Regions from separate parts of the Listeria sp. LM90SB2 genome, predicted to be linked through region 4. Evidence: riboswitches for the same ligand, from Rfam matches in the RefSeq annotation. Region 4 holds a riboswitch; each other region holds the start of a gene.
What was found. A riboswitch is a leader RNA that binds a small molecule or an ion and turns the genes downstream of it on or off. The one in region 4 is predicted to bind S-adenosylmethionine.
Positions count from the first base shown of each region.

Region 1: it holds a riboswitch for S-adenosylmethionine, as region 4 does, so the genes downstream of both, GL301_RS01560 (MetQ/NlpA family ABC transporter substrate-binding protein) here and GL301_RS00740 (ABC transporter substrate-binding protein) in region 4, are expected to answer to the same signal.
Region 2: it holds a riboswitch for S-adenosylmethionine, as region 4 does, so the genes downstream of both, metK (methionine adenosyltransferase) here and GL301_RS00740 (ABC transporter substrate-binding protein) in region 4, are expected to answer to the same signal.
Region 3: it holds a riboswitch for S-adenosylmethionine, as region 4 does, so the genes downstream of both, GL301_RS03155 (O-acetylhomoserine aminocarboxypropyltransferase/cysteine synthase family protein) here and GL301_RS00740 (ABC transporter substrate-binding protein) in region 4, are expected to answer to the same signal.

Region 1 is NZ_CP046449.1:319,600-324,333, forward strand. It holds gene GL301_RS01550 (methionine ABC transporter permease) at 1-30, opposite strand, end outside; gene GL301_RS01555 (methionine ABC transporter ATP-binding protein) at 27-1,043, opposite strand; gene GL301_RS01560 (MetQ/NlpA family ABC transporter substrate-binding protein) at 1,058-1,879, opposite strand; SAM riboswitch class I at 1,988-2,107, opposite strand; gene GL301_RS01565 (pyridoxal phosphate-dependent aminotransferase) at 2,260-3,441, shown strand; gene yycF (response regulator YycF) at 3,654-4,367, shown strand; gene walK (cell wall metabolism sensor histidine kinase WalK) at 4,552-4,734, shown strand, end outside.
Region 2 is NZ_CP046449.1:1,710,964-1,715,697, forward strand. It holds gene GL301_RS08430 (tRNA 5-(aminomethyl)-2-thiouridylate-methyltransferase MnmM) at 1-148, shown strand, start outside; gene asnB (asparagine synthase (glutamine-hydrolyzing)) at 170-2,035, opposite strand; gene metK (methionine adenosyltransferase) at 2,172-3,371, opposite strand; SAM riboswitch class I at 3,478-3,586, opposite strand; gene GL301_RS08445 (hypothetical protein) at 3,793-4,095, shown strand; gene lapB (surface-anchored adhesin LapB) at 4,128-4,734, opposite strand, start outside.
Region 3 is NZ_CP046449.1:659,801-664,534, reverse strand. It holds gene GL301_RS03180 (DUF1700 domain-containing protein) at 1-516, opposite strand, end outside; gene GL301_RS03175 (PadR family transcriptional regulator) at 509-841, opposite strand; gene GL301_RS03170 (biotin transporter BioY) at 1,035-1,583, shown strand; gene GL301_RS03165 (Crp/Fnr family transcriptional regulator) at 1,659-2,360, shown strand; gene GL301_RS03160 (HdeD family acid-resistance protein) at 2,449-2,976, opposite strand; SAM riboswitch class I at 3,214-3,314, shown strand; gene GL301_RS03155 (O-acetylhomoserine aminocarboxypropyltransferase/cysteine synthase family protein) at 3,423-4,700, shown strand; gene metX (homoserine O-acetyltransferase MetX) at 4,717-4,734, shown strand, end outside.
Region 4 is NZ_CP046449.1:141,714-146,447, reverse strand. It holds gene GL301_RS00740 (ABC transporter substrate-binding protein) at 1-1,478, opposite strand, end outside; SAM riboswitch class I at 1,565-1,667, opposite strand; gene GL301_RS00735 (GNAT family N-acetyltransferase) at 1,804-2,082, opposite strand; gene GL301_RS00730 ((4Fe-4S)-binding protein) at 2,094-2,327, opposite strand; gene GL301_RS00725 (IMP dehydrogenase) at 2,494-4,002, shown strand; gene GL301_RS00720 (EAL domain-containing protein) at 4,072-4,734, opposite strand, start outside.

The sequences.
Region 1 (4,734 bases), 180 kb from region 4:
CGGGCCCCATTCTTCAAAAAACAAACTCATAGTAACTCGACCTCCTCAACAACGACTCCAGATTCTTTCAAATAAGAAATAGCTTTACTGTATTCAACTTCGTCCCCTTTTAAATGAACGAGCAGTTTTCCAAGTGTTCCGTTTTTCAAATGATCAATTCCCCCAGCTAAAATGCTTGGAAGAACGTCGAATTTACGTGATACAAGAGCGAGCGCAGGTTCATCCGCTTCGTCTCCAATAAAATGAAGAGAAACCAATTTCCCAGTCGCAACATATTTTTCAAGCAAATCTTGCGGGATATCGAAACTAGCTTCCGATCCCACAAAGCGCTTGGTTGTCGCGTGTTTTGCTTTCGTGAAAATATCAAGAACCGTACCTTGTTCCACTAAATGACCATTTTCCATTACAGCAACCCGGTCACAAATACGTTGAATGACATCAAGTTCATGTGTAATTAAGAAAATCGTAATGCCGAGTTCCGCATTAATTTTAAGTAACAGTTGCAAAATTGCTTCTGTTGTTTCAGGGTCCAAGGCGCTTGTTGCTTCATCGCTTAAGAGAATTTCTGGCTCATGCGCAAGAGCACGAGCAATCGCCACACGCTGTTTTTGACCGCCAGAAAGTTGGCTTGGATAGTTGTTTCGTTTATCCTCTAAGCCAACAATTGACAAGTATTTATTTACGCGCGTCTCGATTTCGTCTTTTGAAACGCCTTCTAATTTTAATGGTTTGGCAATGTTATCATAGACAGTTGCGGTTTTTAGTAGGTTATATCCTTGGAAAATCATGCCGATTTTCCGGCGAGCGACACGAAGTTCTTTGCTTGATAGGGTAGATAAGTTCTTCCCATCAATCACAACTTGGCCGGCATCTGGACGTTCAAGCAGGTTGATGCAACGAACAAGGGTACTTTTCCCGGCGCCACTGTAACCAACGACACCGAAAATTTCTCCTTTTTCTACTGTAATAGAAACATTTTTGACGGCTTCTACGGTTTTTCCATTTACGTTAAATGATTTTGAAACTTGATGTAATTCGATCAAAATAAAACAACTCCCTAGAATGCAGGTACTACAGACCCATTAAATTCTTTTTCAATAAATGCTTTTACTTCATCTGAATGGTAATATTTTTCTAATGTTTTTACGACTTCATCGTCTTTGTTGGCACTACGAACAACGAAAACGTTTGGATATGGATTGTCTTTTGTAGGTTCGTGGTAAATGGCATCTTTATTAATAGAAAGTCCAGCGCCCATTGCAAAGTTAGTATTGATAGCTGCGGCTGCAACTTCATCTAATTGTGCAGGTATTTGAGAAGCTTCAAGTTCAACGATTTCAAGGTCAAGCGGGTTTTCAGCAATGTCTTTTTTCGTTGCTTTTTCTTCCACACCATCTTTTAATTTAATAACGCCAGCATCTTCAAACAGTTTTAAACCACGGTATTCGTTACTTGGATCATTTGGAACGGCAATTTTGTCGCCTTTTTTAAGATTTTTCAAGTCTTTAATATCGTTGGAGTAAATGCCCATTGGGAATGCTACTGTTTTAAAAGCAACGTCTAATTTGTAGCCTTTATCTTTCTTTTGTTGCTCTAAAAATGGAATTGTTTGGTAGTTATTCGCATCCAAATCACCATCATTTAAAGCTGTATTTGGCGTGTTATAATCATCAAATGTTTTGATTTTGATTTCAAGACCGTCTTTTTTCGCTAATTTTTGAACTTCTTCAGCGATTTGTTGGTGAGGTCCTGCTGTTGTTCCAATTGTAATTTTTTCTGTGCTTAAGGCTTTGTCGTCACTGCCTCCTCCACATGCTGCTAATCCTAAAACAAGACTTGATGCAAGTAAAATTCCTAACCCTTTTGTTAATTTTCTCATCTTTTTTCCTCCCTAGTATGTTGTGTGATTATCCAGATTTATTCATGAAAACAATAAAAAACTTCTCTATTTAGAATAGAGAAGTGGAAAGTCGAACATATCCAGCTCCTCTTATCTACCAAAATGGAATACACCATTTTGCTGGAATTAGCACCTTCACTTTACGCTTAAATAAAGTTAGGTTGCCGGGCTTCATCGGGCCAGTCCCTCTGCCGCTCTCGATAAGAGAAAATATTTTAGAAAAACCTGTTAGTTAAAAATATACGCACATTACCTTAATTTGTCAATGCTTTTTTAAGTTTTAAAAAAATCATACTGGACAAATACTTCAGAAAACTTTACTATTTTAATCAATGAAACTTGAAAAGGACGGGTGTAAAATGAAAATTTCCAAACGCTTGCAAAATTTACCAGATCAGTTTTTCTCTAGCCTTGTTGAAAAAGTTGGAAAAAAGGTGGCAGAAGGGCATGATGTCATTAATTTAGGACAAGGAAACCCAGACCAGCCAACACCCAAACATATTGTGGAAGCAATGAAAACAGCTTCAGAAAAACCACTTAACCACAAATATTCTTTATTTCGAGGAAAACACGAACTAAAACAAGCCGCTGCGGATTTTTACGCGCGTGAATATAATGTAACAATTGATCCAAACACGGAAGTAGCTATTTTGTTTGGGACAAAAACAGGTTTAGTGGAGCTGCCGATGTGTTTGATGGATCCAGGTGATACGATGCTTTTACCTGATCCGGGCTATCCTGATTATTTGTCAGGAGTAGTGTTAGGTGAAGTTCAATTTGAAAAAATGCCGCTTATTGCCGCAAATAATTTTTTACCAGATTTCACTAAAATTCCAGAAGACATAGCTGAAAAAGCTGAATTAATGTATTTAAATTATCCTAATAATCCAACTGGCGCTGTGGCTACGGCAGATTTCTTTGAAGAAACAGTCGCTTTTGCCAAGAATCATAATATCGTTGTTGCGCACGATTTCGCATATGGAGGTATTGGCTTTGACGGTAAAAAACCAATTAGTTTTTTAGAAACAAACGGTGCAAAAGAAGTTGGAATTGAACTTTATACACTTTCGAAAACATATAATATGGCTGGCTGGCGCGTTGGTTTTGCAGTTGGGAACAGCGAAGTTATTGAAGCTATTAATCTTATTCAAGATCATATGTATGTAAGTCTTTTTCCAGGGATTCAAGATGCTGCAATCGAAGCTTTAACAGGAGATCAGACTTGTGTGGGTGAATTAACCGCTCGTTATGAAAGTCGCAGGGATGCCTTTATTTCTGCTTGTAAGAAAATTGGTTGGGAGGCAGTTGCGCCGGCGGGTTCGTTCTTTGCTTGGATGCCAGTCCCGGAAAATTTTACAAGTAGCGAATTTGCTGATTATCTGCTAGAAGAGGTCAGTGTTGCCGTTGCGGATGGTAGTGGCTTTGGGGAGTTTGGTGAAGGTTACGTCCGCGTAGGTCTTTTAATGGATGAAGAGCGCTTGGAAGAAGCAGTAACGCGAGTTTCCAAATTGCATTTGTTCGATAAAGTTACACAGCAGTAGCCAATTTATCCAATTTTAAGAGAAAATCGCTTGTAATAATTCAGATAATTAATGGGATGTGTTATAATTGGTTAGTAAGTCTATTCTTAGCATGTTGTTTTATGAAGGCAGGCCAGAATTTAAAATGTTTAGTGAGATTTTTATGCATTAAATAAAAAGTATCTGTCCCGGTTAAAGCCGGCGAAATCCAGGAATGAGAGGACTGTAAAAAAATGGCAGAAAAGAAAATTCTTGTAGTAGATGACGAAAAACCGATTGCGGATATAGTTAAGTTTAATCTAAATAAAGAAGGCTTTGATGTATATTGCGCCTATGATGGCGATGAAGCGTTAGAACTTGTAGAAGAAGTTCAGCCAGATTTAATTTTACTGGATATTATGCTTCCAGGTCGTGATGGTATTGAGGTATGTCGTGAAGTACGTAAAAAATATGATATGCCAATAATTATGGTAACAGCGAAAGATTCAGAGATTGACAAAGTTATCGGACTAGAACTTGGTGCAGATGACTACGTAACGAAACCATTTAGTAATCGCGAGTTAATTGCTCGAGTGAAAGCCAATTTGCGCCGTCACAGCCAAGTCAGCTCAAATGCAGCCGAGGAAGAAGAAAACAGCGAACTAGAAATTGGTTCTTTGATTATTCATCCGGATGCATATGTGGCTTCTAAACGTGGAGAAACAATCGAACTAACACATCGTGAATTCGAATTACTACATTATTTAGCAAAACATATGGGACAAGTCATGACACGTGAACATTTACTTCAAACCGTTTGGGGCTATGACTACTTCGGCGATGTTCGTACGGTGGATGTTACCGTTCGTCGTTTACGTGAGAAAATTGAAGATAACCCAAGTCACCCAGCATGGTTAGTAACTAGACGTGGAGTTGGCTATTATTTACGCAATCCAGAACAAGAATAAATAACAAGAAGTGGTCGCCGAAGTGAAAAAAATTCGGTGACCACTTTTTTTGGGTATTTTCGCTTACTTAGGTACTATTTTTATAAATAAATCGACCCAATTAACAGGAAAAACAATACGTCTACACCATAACATATGGTATACTAATTTAAATATATTACCCCGAATAGGAGTAGAAAGACTTATGCATAAAATGAGATTTTTTCAGTCCGTACAATTTAAGTTAGTTATTATGTATTTGCTACTAATTATCGTTGCAATGCAAGTAATCGGCGCGTATTTTGTACGTGAGCTGGAAGGGCAACTGGAGAAAAATTTTCAAGATTCTATTACGAATAGTATTACGCTTTTAGATTATAACGCTAGA
Region 2 (4,734 bases), 1.3 Mb from region 4:
AAAAATCGAAAAAGATGCTGTTGTGACTTTTTGTGAAGCAATCCCACAACAAGATTTCCACGTTTTATCTTATCAATTTATTAATCAAAAAAATGATGCCCCATTCGTCATTATCATCGAAAAAAGAAAACCTAGACAGGCTAATTAATAGCTTTGTCTAGGTTTTCTTTTATTTTCCAAAATCGTATTTATCTGCTACGTATACATCATACCAAATCATGAAAATAACAACTGTCCAGATTTTACGACTGTAGTCGAATTTACCGGCACAGTGATCGTCTAGTAATCCTAGAACGTATTGTTTGTTAATTAAATGATCTGTTGGTGATTCTTTAATGATGTTTTTAACCCAAGCGTTCATTTCGTCTTTTAACCAGTGACGAATTGGTACTGGGAATCCTAGTTTACGGCGGTTAAGTACGTGTTCTGGTACAAATGTTGCTGCCGCTTTACGTAAGATATATTTTGTTGTTCCATTGGTTGTTTTCATTGTATCTGGAATATTTCTTGCCACATTGTACACTTCTTTATCAAGGAAAGGTACACGGACTTCCAGCGAATTAGCCATCGTCATGCGGTCAGCTTTGAGAAGAATATCTCCGCGAAGCCACGTATGAATATCAATGTACTGCATTCTTTCTACAGGATGATAATTCGTTGTTTCTGCATAAAATGGATCTGTAATGTTCGTATAGTCATGACCAGCTTGATATTTTGGAAGTAAAATTTGTTTTTCTTTTTCCGTGAACATTTTGGCGTTTCCGATATAGCGTTCTTCCATCGGAGTGGTTCCACGTTCTAAGAAACTTTTACCACGCATACCTTCTGGCATAATGCGCGCCACGCTATTTAGCATTGATTTAAATACGCTTGGCATTTTGTTAAACATCGCAAGGGAATTCGGTTCGTTATAAATGTTATAACCACCGAAAAGTTCATCTGCACCTTCACCGGACAATGCAACCGTTACTTGTTTGCGCGCTTCTCTTGATAAGAAGTAAAGCGGAATAGCAGCTGGATCAGCAAGTGGATCATCCATATGCCAAACAATTTTTGGTAATTCTTTCATATATTCTTCAGGTGAGATAACATAACTAATGTTTTCTACGCCAAGTTTGTCTGCTGTTTCTTTTGCGACATCGATTTCACTGAAACCATCGCGTTCAAAACCAACAGAGAATGTTTTGATTGCAGGATGATATTCTTTAGCAATCGCAGCAATAATCGATGAATCAATACCACCAGATAGGAATGAACCAACTGGTACATCAGAGCGCATATGCATTTTTACAGAATCGTACATTACGTCACGCACTTCTTTAATCCATGCGTCTTCTGATTTAGTTACTGGTGCAAAAGATGCTTTCCAATAAGTAGTAATTTCCATTGGTTGACCAATTTTCTTCGTGAACTGATGTCCTGGTTCTAAACGTTTTACATTTTTAGTTAAGGAATCTGGTTCTGGAACGAATTGGTAAGTCATATAGTTTTGTAATGAAACTTCATCCAATTCTTTTTCTTTTAAAGCATGTAGAATGGATTTCTTTTCAGAACCCATGAACAATTTGCCATCTTCTTCTGCATAGAAAAATGGTTTAATGCCAAATGGGTCGCGTGCGCCGTAAACAAGTTCTTCTTGTTTATCCCAAATAACGAAACCAAACATCCCACGAAGACGTTCTGCTGTTTTTTCTTTGTATTTCGCATATGTAGCGATAATTACTTCGGTATCACTTTCGGTTTCAAATGTCATTCCTTCAGCAACTAATTGCTCACGGAGTTCCACATAGTTATAAACTTCTCCATTAAAAATAATCCAGTAACGTTCATTTTCATACGTTAACGGTTGATGACCGTTTTCTACATCAATAATACTTAAACGGCGGAAACCAAACTGCACGTGATCATCTGTGAAGTATCCTTCATCATCTGGCCCACGGTGCGTAATCATACTGTTCATTTGTCTAAAGGTTTCTTTATCAGCGCCAGTAATTTCTGTAATGCGGTCATGTACGCATCCTACAAATCCACACATGGTAACATTTCTCCTCTATATAGATAATCATTTTATCTTTTTTTCACAACGTCTATCATATCATAACTAGACTTTCTTTGCACTGTTTAGGAAAGAAAAAAACCGAACATTCCTTACAAGAAATGTTCGGTTAAGCTTATTTTACGATTAATTTTTTTAAGGCTTCTGCTTTATCGGTTCTTTCCCAAGGTAAATCAAGATCGCTACGGCCAAAATGACCAAATGCAGCTGTTTGACGATAAATTGGGCGACGCAAATCAAGCATATGAATTATCCCAGCTGGGCGTAAATCAAATAGCTCATTAACGCCATCAATTAATTCTTGTTCTGAATAGTCACTTGTTCCATATGTGTCAATCGAAATGGAAACTGGACGAGCAACTCCGATAGCATACGCGACTTGTACTTCTACTTTTTTAGCAAGTCCTGCAGCAACGATATTTTTAGCTACATACCTTGCAGCATAAGCGCCCGATCGGTCAACTTTGGTCGGATCTTTACCGGAGAACGCTCCCCCGCCGTGACGCGCATAACCACCGTATGTATCCACGATAATTTTACGCCCAGTTAAGCCCGCATCGCCAAGAGGACCACCAATAACAAAGCGACCAGTTGGATTAATAAAGTATTTCGTATCTTCATCTAAGAAAGAGGCATCAATCACTTCTGGGAAAAGGTACGTGTGCAAGTCTTTTGCGATTTGCTCTTGCGTAATGTCCGGATGATGTTGCGTCGAAACAACAATTGTATCAATCCGAACTGGTTGATTAAATTCATCGTATTCCACCGTTACTTGTGTTTTCGCATCGGGACGCAAGTAGTCTAATTTATTTGTTTTACGTAATTCTGTTAACTTACGTGCTAAGCCATGTGCTAAAAAGATTGGCAGTGGCATTAATTCTTCTGTTTCATCTGTTGCAAAACCGAACATTAATCCTTGGTCTCCCGCTCCGATTGCTTCAATAGCCGCATCGATTTCCTTACCACTTCTTGATTCTAGTGCTTCGTCGACTCCTTGCGCAATATCTGGGGATTGTTCATCAATCGCTGTTAAAACGGCACACGTTTCTGCATCGAAACCATATTTTGCACGTGTATAGCCGATTTCTTTAATTGTATCACGCACGATTTTAGGAATATCCACATAAACAGAGGTGGTAATCTCACCTGCTACTAATACTAAACCCGTTGTCACAGTAGTCTCACAAGCGACACGTGCGTCCGGATCTTTTGAAATAATTGCATCTAAAATTGCATCAGATATTTGATCTGCAATTTTATCTGGATGTCCATCAGAAACCGATTCTGATGTAAATAGATGACGGTTCTTAGCCAATTTATTTTCCTCCTTCAATTCTCTCCAAATACGTCTCATATAAAAAGCCTCTCTCTATTTTGCACAAAACGCGCACGAATAGAGAAAGGCTATAATTATACCTTTGCTCTCATCGTTCAGAAGATAATACTCCTGCAACAGATTAGCACCTTTCACTTATATGTGTAGGTTGCTGGGCTTCAAAGGGTCAGTCCCTCTACCGCTCTGGATAAGAGATAAATTTTAATTCTAAGATAGAATACCATAAACTGGTGCCAGATGCAATAATAATTCGGTTTTGTGTTATGATAAAACAGTCATCTATCCGCTAAAATTAGCTGAAAATTAGCGTTCATTATTTTTTCACTTATCATTATTTGTAACCTGTGGTATGATAGATGGATAAAAAAGATGTTTTACTTAACTAAAGGAGATTGTAACTATGAGTTTAATTCCACTATCCTTGATTATTTTTCTTGGATTTTTAGCAGTTTTATGTTTATTTGATTTTGTTTTTCGTTTATATTGGTTTAAATATTTCCTAGCAACTATGGGACTAATTGCAAGTGGTGTGGTATTTTTCATTAGTTTTTACGGCGGCGGGATGTCCCAAACAGAAATAGCTATTGCCATATTCATCGGTTCATTCGGTGAATATGTTGTATCTCTTATTATTAGCCTCGTTCGTTTTATTTCCAGAAAGTCAAAAAAACCTAAACAAAAGAAAAAAGCTAAAACAGCCTAAAAAGCTAGCGACATGTTTGTCGCTAGCTTTTTTTATTTGCGTCTAATAAGAACAAGTGAAGTGGCTAAAAGGAACATACCTACGATAACTGGAATAGTTGATGTTGTATCACCTAATGCTGGGATGCTTTCATTTGTAGCGGTAGTATTTTGCTTGGTAGGATTTACCGTTATATTGGCGTTTCTATCATTTGTCCCATTGCTGCCGTTATTCGTATTATTTCCACCATCATCTGGTGTCGGTGGTGTCGGCGGCGTCACTTTCTCTTCTACTGTGAGGCTTACATCGATTGTCTTAGCTTTATTCCCGTCTGCATCTACTGCATTTAAGTGGATAGTATATGTTCCTTTTGTTTTCAACATATTTGGATCGAAATCTGTCGTGATTTTAGAACCATCGTCCGTTGTAGCATGAATGTCTTGTAAAAATTCCGTTACCGTTTTATCTGTTCCAACAGGATAACTAATTTTCTTATCTGCCGTAATGATTGGCGCGGTAGTATCCTTTACATGAATAGTAATTTCTACAGGTGTGGCTTGGTTCCCTGCGGCATCAACAGCATACAGATGAACTAGATAATCCCCTGATGTGTTAACAATTGCAGGGTTATAATCGGTGGTTATTTTGGAACCGTCATCT
Region 3 (4,734 bases), 520 kb from region 4:
CTGAGTTAGCGCGTTTGCTACAAATAAAAGCATTAGCCCCAAACCTACAAGGCCAATAGAAACAAACATTTGATAAAATTCGAAATCAGCACCAAAAATAATTCCTACGCCAAGTATAACTGGTGATAAAAGGAACCCACCAACCGTCGCCCAAAGTGAGATAACCAAGGACCATAGCGAAACCATAATTGGAATGATAAGACAAATATCTAAGAAAAATAATCCGACACCTATTAAAATTTGTTTACTCACAGATCTATTTTCATTTTGATTTTTTCGCGGGACATAATAATAATCCATTTCTGCCGGTTCTTCACGAATACCACGTTCGCTGATTATATCCGCAGCAATTTCTTCTGGGCTCCCAAGGTCAAAAACGATTTGCTCCTCGCTTTTCCCTGCTTCAATCCCATTTCTAAAATGCTCCTGATAGTCCGATAGTAACTCTCTCCGTTCTTTCGGATCAAGCAATTCCAGTCGTTGGTTTAATTCATTGAGAAAATCTTGTTTATTCATTTACTGCATCCCCCTCTGTTAATAGCTTTGCCACACTGTCTGTAAAATTATTCCATTCAGAAATAAGTTCATTCAAGTAAATTTCTCCTTTTACTGTCAACTGATAATATTTTCTTGATGGACCTTCATTTGATTCTACTAAATAGGTAGAACAATATTCTTCTTTTACTAATCTTCTAAGTACTGGATAAATAGCACCTTCAGCTACTTCAATATATTTAGACACTTGATTTGCTAATTCATAACCGTAACAATCTTTCTTTTGAATTAAAAATAAACAGCAAAGTTCTAACACACCTTTTTTGAACTGTGGGTTAACCTCCATGCTAACTCCTCCATTCTGTTATATTGCACACTAGTAACAAGTATTCACTACTATATATTGTTCACTACCACTATAGTTTAACATACACTAGTGTTCATTGCAAGGTACTGGTTAGAAAAAATAGTATTGTTTTTTCAGGAAATAAATGTTAACCTATTTTAGTAAAAAGTTTACATTAAGGAGAGATATGTTTATGCGTGATCAGAAATTGAAATTTTTAGTCGTAGATGCTTTATTCGCAGTCATCATTGCTTTACTTGCACAAGTTGCTATCCCACTTGGTCCAATTCCACTTACTGGGCAGACGTTTGCCATTGGGTTAGCTGCAACCATTCTTGGAGCTCGTCATGGTACCATATCTGTTTTAGTTTACATTGTTCTTGGCGCTGTGGGTATTCCTGTTTTCCAAGGTATGACAGCAGGAATTGGGATTCTTTTTGGGCCAACTGGCGGATTTATTGTCGGATTTATTTTTAATGCACTACTTACAGGTTGGTTGCTCGAAAAAACAAAATTCACTGTTCCTTATGCAATTGTTGCTAATATTTTAGGAGCCATCGTTACGTTAATTTTCGGGGTTTTATGGCTTAAAGTTAGCACTGGACTTGACTGGCCGACCGCCTTTTTAACAGGCATGGTACCTTTCATTATTCCAGGCATTATCAAAGCGGTTTTTGCGGCGTTATTAGGGATTCTCATTCGTGATCGTTTGATTAAAGCCAAATTACTTCGAGCATCCTAAGTCCCATTAATACACATTTTGAGTCTTCTCCTATATAATGATAATGATTAACACTGAGAAAAGGGGACTCGGTATATGTCATTACTGAATGAGGAAAATAGCTTTTACAACGTAGATTTACTCAATTTATTAAAAGATTCTAGTGAAGCAGTTCTTCCATATAAAAGAATTCGCTTTAGGCGCAACCAACAGATTTTAGCTGAAGGTGCGGAAACTGATTATTTCTACATCATTGAAGATGGTGTCGTTTCTATGAGTAAAAATACTTGTAAAGAAGATAGCATTATTAACTTCTTAGGTAAACAAGAATGTATCGGGCCGCTTACACTACTTGGTGGTGCAAAATCACCAGTAAATTACACAACGATAAGTGAAGTGAGTGTTTATCAATTTGAACGTAAATATGTTCTTAATAAATTCTTAAGTTCACCAGATGTTTTTTGGCAGATGAATGCACTTATGCAAAGTATGGTTACACCTATGTTAGAACGGGAAGGTTACGTTAATCTCCCTTCTAGCGAGAAAGTTTTAGCAGGATTAATTGCTTGTGGGGAGAGATTTGGAAGAATCGAGTCGGATGGTTCTTGTTTGATTCCCTATTATTTCACCCAAAAAATCTTGGGAAATTATCTAAATTTAGCTCGAGCTTACGTTGCAACTAACCTGCGAAAGCTAGAAGAAGATGGCATTATTGCGCTTTCGCCAAAACCTTGGCGTGTTAATAATTTCGAGATTCATAAGCAAAAACTAAAAGAAAATCACGAACCTTACATATGAGTGTAAAATGAATACTTTTTTCTAATTGTATTTCGTAAAAATATGCATAATAAAAAGAAGCTATCAAACTAAGATAGCTTCTTTTTTATTAACTATTTTTACCAATAAAGAAGAATGTTGCGATTGCGCCGATACCTTGAACGATGAAGAAAATCGCAACGACAAGGACGATACCAATTGCGGAAACAACTGGATTGAATAGAGCGATAAAACCAACAATAATGCCGATAATACCGATTGTTAAAATCCAGCCCCAGCCTTGTACGTTGTTTTGTTTGGCAGTGAATGCGCCAATTGTACGCATAATACCAGCAAATAATACCCACATACCGAAAAGTAATACGAGTGTTAAAGTTCCGTCAAATTCATTAAATAATAGCAAGAAACCTAGTAAGATGGATAAAATCCCGTCAGCTAGTACCCAGCCAGAAACATTTTGTGATTTTCTGTCTGAAAAGTAAGAGATTGTGTGGAAAATACCAGAAATCAGTAATAAGAAACCAAACATTAATGTCGAGGTTAATAATGAAATTCCTGGATGGAATAAGAACCAAACCCCTAGTATAATCATTGCAATCCCCGCTAATAAAACAAGAATTCGTGTAAAAGTCTTCATTTTTTATTTCAACTCCCCTTTGTTTTTTCTAATTCAACCCCATTTTTAATGAAATATAATTAGTCTTAACTATAATAGCCTAAAAAATGGATTTAAAACCTTTTAAAAAAAATTATTCTGGCAAAAAAACATCGTTGTCACAAATTCAACACAAAAAGTACTAATTTTAGACTTTTTCAGCACATAGTTGACAATTGATGGCATCCAGCGTAATATATAACTTAATTTAATAGTATTTTCTTATCACGAAAGGTGGAGGGACTGGCCCTTTGAAGCCTTAGCAACCGGAATTTATTTTCACGGTGCTAATTCCAGCAGTATATTCTGAAAGATAAGTCGGAAATCCAAGTTTAGGAAACTCTATCCTCTCTGGCGGCTTATATACTGCTAGGGAGGTTTTTTGATGGAAATTACTGATAAATACATATTAAAGAGGAGTGGATTTTATGAGTAATGAGTATAAATTCGAAACAATTCAAGTACACGGCGGACACACACCGGACGGAGATACGCATTCTAGAGCCGTACCAATTTATCAAACGACGTCATACACATTTGATAGCCCGGAACATGCCGCAGCCTTATTTGGTTTACAAGAAACTGGAAATATTTATACACGAATTATGAATCCGACTACAGCTGTTTTAGAAGAACGGTTAACGCTACTTGAAGGCGGTATTGGTGCGGTTGCAACTGCTTCTGGGATGGCTGCTATTACTTACTCTATTTTAAATATTGCGGGTTCCGGAGATCATATCGTCGCAGCCGCAACACTCTATGGCGGAACGCACACGCTATTTTCCCATACGTTTAAAACTTTTGGGATTGACGTAACGTTTGTTGACCCTAATGAACCTGAAAATTTTGAAAAAGCGATTAAAGATAATACGAAAGCTGTTTTTATAGAAACAATTGGGAATCCTGATATTAATATTGTCGATATCGAAAAAGTAGCAGAAATTGCGCACGCATCCGATATCCCGCTCATCGTTGACAACACATTCGCGACCGCTTATTTGAATCGCCCGTTTGATTTTGGCGCAGATATCGTCGTTTACTCGGCAACAAAATTCATTGGTGGTCACGGGGTTGCAATTGGTGGTGCGGTTATTGACTCAGGTAAATTTAACTGGGCAAATGGCAAATTTCCAAAGCTAGTGGTACCAGATGATAGCTACAACGGCTTGTCTTATACAAATGACGTTGGCGCGGCGGCTTATATTACCAAACTACGCGTCTCACTCCTTCGTGATACTGGCGCAGCACTTTCTCCGTTCAACGCCTTCTTACTCATTTTAGGCCTAGAAACACTATCCTTACGCCTTGAGCAACACGTGAAAAATGCGAAACAAGTTGCCAATTTCTTAAATGACCATCCAAAAGTAGCTTGGGTAAATTATCCAGGTTTGAGCGACAACAAATACCACGAATTAGCCCAAAAATATTTACCAAAAGGACCTGGCTCCATTTTCACATTTGGGGTTAAAGGTGGCTACGAGGCTGGTAAAAAAGTGATTGAATCCGTGGAATTATTCTCGCATTTAGCGAATGTTGGTGATGCAAAATCGCTTATCATCCACCCAGCTTCCACAACCCATCAACAACTAAGCGAAGAACAACAATTAACAGCTGGCGTGAAACCAGAGTCCATTCGCCTATCTATCGGAATCGAAAATGCCGATGATATTATCCAAGATTTAACGAAAGCATTAGAGCAAATTTAGGAGGAAGTGAAGAGAAGTGACCTTACAACAAAAA
Region 4 (4,734 bases):
ACTGCATTATCATAAGAAATTGGATAAATTACAGCGTCATCAGCAATGGTGTTTTGGATTTTTTCATAGATTTCTTGACGTTCTTTATCGTCTGCAGTTACAGCACCTTTTTCCCAAAGTGCATCTAGATCTTTGTTGTGGTAGTTCGAATAGTTATATGGCGCATCGCTTAGGTATAGGGATTTATACGCATCAGGATCGTTCCCCATGATATAACCATTTAGTGCGATAGAGTAGTCTGCGTTTTTGCGGTCAAGTGTGATGTTGCTTAGTGCATTTGGATCTGTTGGTTTCAAGTCAAGTGTCACGCCGATTTCTTTGTATTGTTGTTGCAAGTAAAGCGCGATACTTTCTTGTGATTTACTGTTGTTTAAATAGTAAACAGTTAGTTTTTGACTTGTATCAAAACCACTTTCTTTTACTAATTTTTTCGCTTTGGCAATGTCTTGGTCGTATGTTTCTACTTTATCCGTGAAATATTTTGTGTTTTCTGTTAGGAACGAGGAAGCTGGTTTTGCGTATTCATCTGAACCGTATGCAGCATCAATGATTTCTTCACGATCAAGCGCATAAGAAAGGGCTTGGCGAAGTTCTTTTGATTTAAGTGCTGGTTGGTTTTCGTTGAATGTTGCATAGCTTAAGCGATTTTCCGGGTAAGTGATAATGTTTACCGCGCTCGCTTTTTCTACTTTGTTTCTATCAGAAGGTTGAATGGATTTTAGGTTGATTTCGCCATTTTGCAGTGCTAAATTAGCAGCGTTTTGGTCTTTTGTGATTCGGAAAGTAACTTTATCCAATTTTGGTTTGCCGTCAAAATAGTCGTTGAATCGTTCTAGGGAAACATATTCGCCTGTTTTGTATTCAACAAATTTGTACGGACCTGAGCCGATTGGATTTTTGTTTTTATCACTTTTCTCGATGTTTTCTACCCCTTCAAAAATGTGTTTTGGAATTGGGAAGAAAGTTTTAATTGTATTTTCAAAGGCTGGAGCAACAGTTGGTAAAGTGAATTTCACCGTTGTGTCGTCTACTGCTTCTACTTTTACAGGTTTATCGTCAAAAACAAAGTTGCCGCGGTTCGGGCTGTTTTGTTTTGTATCTAAAATAGAATTTACAGTAAATACTACATCGTCTGCAGTTAAAGGTTTGCCGTCGTGCCAAGTTAAACCATCTTTTAGTTTCACAGTGTAAGTTAAGTTGTCATCTGAAATATCTAAGCTTTTTGCAAGTGCCGGTTTCCCGTCAACTTCCCAAAATAGCGGTGCGTAAACAGCTTGTTGAATCGTTAATGTTACACGGTCAGAAGCGTAGTTCGGATTGATAACTTCTGGATCCCCAGTAACGCCGATAATTAGAGAGCCGCCGTCTTTCGCTTTGCCTGAACCATTTGCTTTGTCTGAACTAGCGCCAGAGCCTCCGCAAGCCGTTAACACCAAGGCAAAAACCGAGATAACCGCTACTAATAAAAATTTCTTCATCTAACAAAAACTCCCCTCTTTAAGCGCTAAAAAATAACGCTTCCTCTGTTTTTTGGTCAGAATCGAAGCGCCTCATTAAAAGCTACTACTTATCTGCCAGAATATTACTTCTGATCGGAATTAGCATAGAACTTGCGCTCCGCTGCTGGGCTTCACTGGGCCGATTCCCTCCACCGCTCTTGATAAGAAAACGTAATACTATTATTCCTATAAGTTTACTGTGAATTAAAGATACACTGAAACAAAGCAGATGTCAAGAAGAGAAAACCGGAATTCTAAAATTTTTTATAAAAATAGACTAGGCATAAAACCTAGTCTACACTTCTTATTTTGCAGCTTGTACTTCTTGATATTCCGGCTTCTTAGCAAATTCTGCTTTCGCAAACGGACAAAGCGGAACAATTTTCTTTCCTTCTGTTTTCGCTTTTTCGACCGCACGTTTCACAAGTTCTTGCGCTATTCCCTGACCTCGAGCCGCATCATCAACGCCTGTATGGTCAATAATAAACATATCTTCCCCAGTTGGCACAAAAGTCACTTCACCAACCTCGACTCCTTCATCATTTACCGCATAAATTCTATTTTCACCGTTTTTATATTCCATCTGATATCCTCCTATTTTTCGATATATTGAAGCGCTCCACTCGGGCAAGTATGAATCACCCGTTTCGCTTCTTCTTTCGATACATTATCCGGCATAATCCATGGTTTTCTATCCAAATTAAAAAGTTCTGCGTTACCTTTTACACAATTACCCGAATGCTCGCAAATATTTGTATTAAAATAAATATCTACCTCCGCCCCGCGATACTTCCGGTAGCCACGTTCTAGCAATGTTTCTTCGTCCATCTGATTACCTCCTTCGCCAAAGTTTCTCTACCTTTCATCTATTCCACTCTTCCCCCAAAAGAAAACGTCCGAAAAAGCTCCCCCAATCATTGACTTTCCATCCAGTTATTGAAATAATAAAGATATTTTATAAATTCATTTAAAAATAGAAGAAGGAGTGGAAATAATGGCATTTTATTTTGAAGAACCGTCCCGCACATTTAGTGAATTTTTACTTGTCCCAGGCTACTCATCCGCTGAATGTGTTCCAACAAATGTTAGCTTAAAAACACCAATCGTAAAATTTAAAAAAGGGGAAGAATCTGCTATCACAATGAACATTCCGCTTGTTTCCGCAATTATGCAAGCTGTTTCTGATGATAATATGGGGATTGCGCTTGCGACAGAAGGTGGCGTATCATTCATCTTCGGCTCCCAGTCCATCGAAAGTGAAGCTGCAATGGTTTCTCGCGTGAAAAATCATAAAGCTGGTTTCGTTATTAGTGATTCCAACATCAGCCCTGACAAAACACTTCAAGACATCCTTAATTTAAAAGAAAAAACGGGTCATTCTACAGTAGCAGTTACAGAAGACGGCACAGCGCACGGTAAATTACTTGGAATCGTGACAAGTCGCGACTACCGCGTAACGCGCATGAGCCCTGATGAAAAAGTAGCAGATTTCATGACTCCTTTCGAAAAATTAGTTACTGCTAACAAATCGACCACTTTAAAAGAAGCTAACAACATTATTTGGGACAACAAATTAAATGCCCTACCACTTGTAGACGATAACGAGCACCTAGTCCATATGGTATTCCGCAAAGACTATGACTCTAATAAAGAAAATAAATTAGAACTACTTGATTCCTCCAAACGTTACGTTGTTGGAGCTGGTATTAACACGCGCGACTACGAAGAACGTGTTCCCGCTCTAGTTGAAGCTGGCGCAGATATTCTGTGTATCGATTCCTCTGAGGGTTACTCCGAATGGCAAAAACGCACACTTGACTACGTTCGCGGTAAATACGGCGATACGGTCAAAGTTGGCGCAGGGAATGTTGTTGACCGCGATGGTTTCCGTTATCTTGCAGAAGCTGGCGCAGATTTCGTTAAAGTTGGCGTTGGTGGTGGTTCCATTTGTATCACGCGTGAACAAAAAGGTATCGGACGCGGGCAAGCAACTGCACTAATTGATGTGGCTAAAGCACGCGATGAATATTTTGAAGAAACAGGTGTATATATTCCAATTTGTTCTGATGGTGGAATTGTTTATGACTACCACATGACGCTAGCTCTAGCAATGGGCGCTGACTTTATCATGCTTGGTCGTTATTTCTCTCGTTTTGACGAAAGTCCTACTAATAAAGTGAATTTAAACGGCACGTATATGAAAGAATATTGGGGTGAAGGAGCTAACCGCGCGCGCAACTGGCAACGTTATGACCTTGGCGGCGACAAGAAATTATCTTTTGAAGAAGGCGTAGATTCTTATGTTCCTTACGCTGGATCTTTGAAAGACAATGTTGCCATCAGCCTTAGCAAAGTACGCTCTACTATGTGTAACTGCGGCGCGCTCAATATCCCTGAATTACAACAAAAAGCAAAAATCACCCTTGTTTCGTCCACTTCTATCGTAGAAGGCGGCGCGCATGACGTGGTTGTAAAAGATGCTTCAAATAATTTAATCAAATAAAATAAAATTGGTTGGTGTGAATTTGGTAAATTACCATTCTCACACCAACCAATTTTTTATTTATACATCTTACACAAAGGAATATTTTTCTTTAATATCTTCCATCGGTAGTGGTCGACTAAAATAATAGCCCTGGAAATAGTCTACTTTCATTTCCCGTAATTTTTCGACTTGCTCCATGTCTTCTACGCCTTCTGTAACTACTTTCCCGCCTAAATCATGACACAAATTGACAATCGCTCGAATAATAATTTGTTGTTTTCGATCTGTTTTTAAAAGCGCGATAAAGGACATATCTGTTTTCACAATATCAATCGGTAAGCTGCGTAAATACGCAAGCGAACTATAACCTTTCCCAAAATCATCCATACTTACTTTGACACCAAGGTCTTTTATTTTTCGTAAGTTTTTATCCGCTATAGCTAGTTCCGTTATTTCGCCTCGTTCGATAATCTCTATTTCTAAGCATTCCGGATACTTTAAATGTTCTTTCACATAATCATGTAAAAAAGTCATATACGTACTGCTCGCTACATAATGTGCCGGAATATTAATCGAAATTGAAAAACGTCCTCCTAGCTGATTAATCTGTTTTATCGCTGTTTCAGCAACAAAATCTTGCATTTCCCGCGTTGCATTTAAAAGGACAATATCATCAAAGAAATCAATTGGAGCCAAAATGGTTGTTGCCGTTTTTAATCGAATCAAACCTTCAAAGCCAATAATTTTATT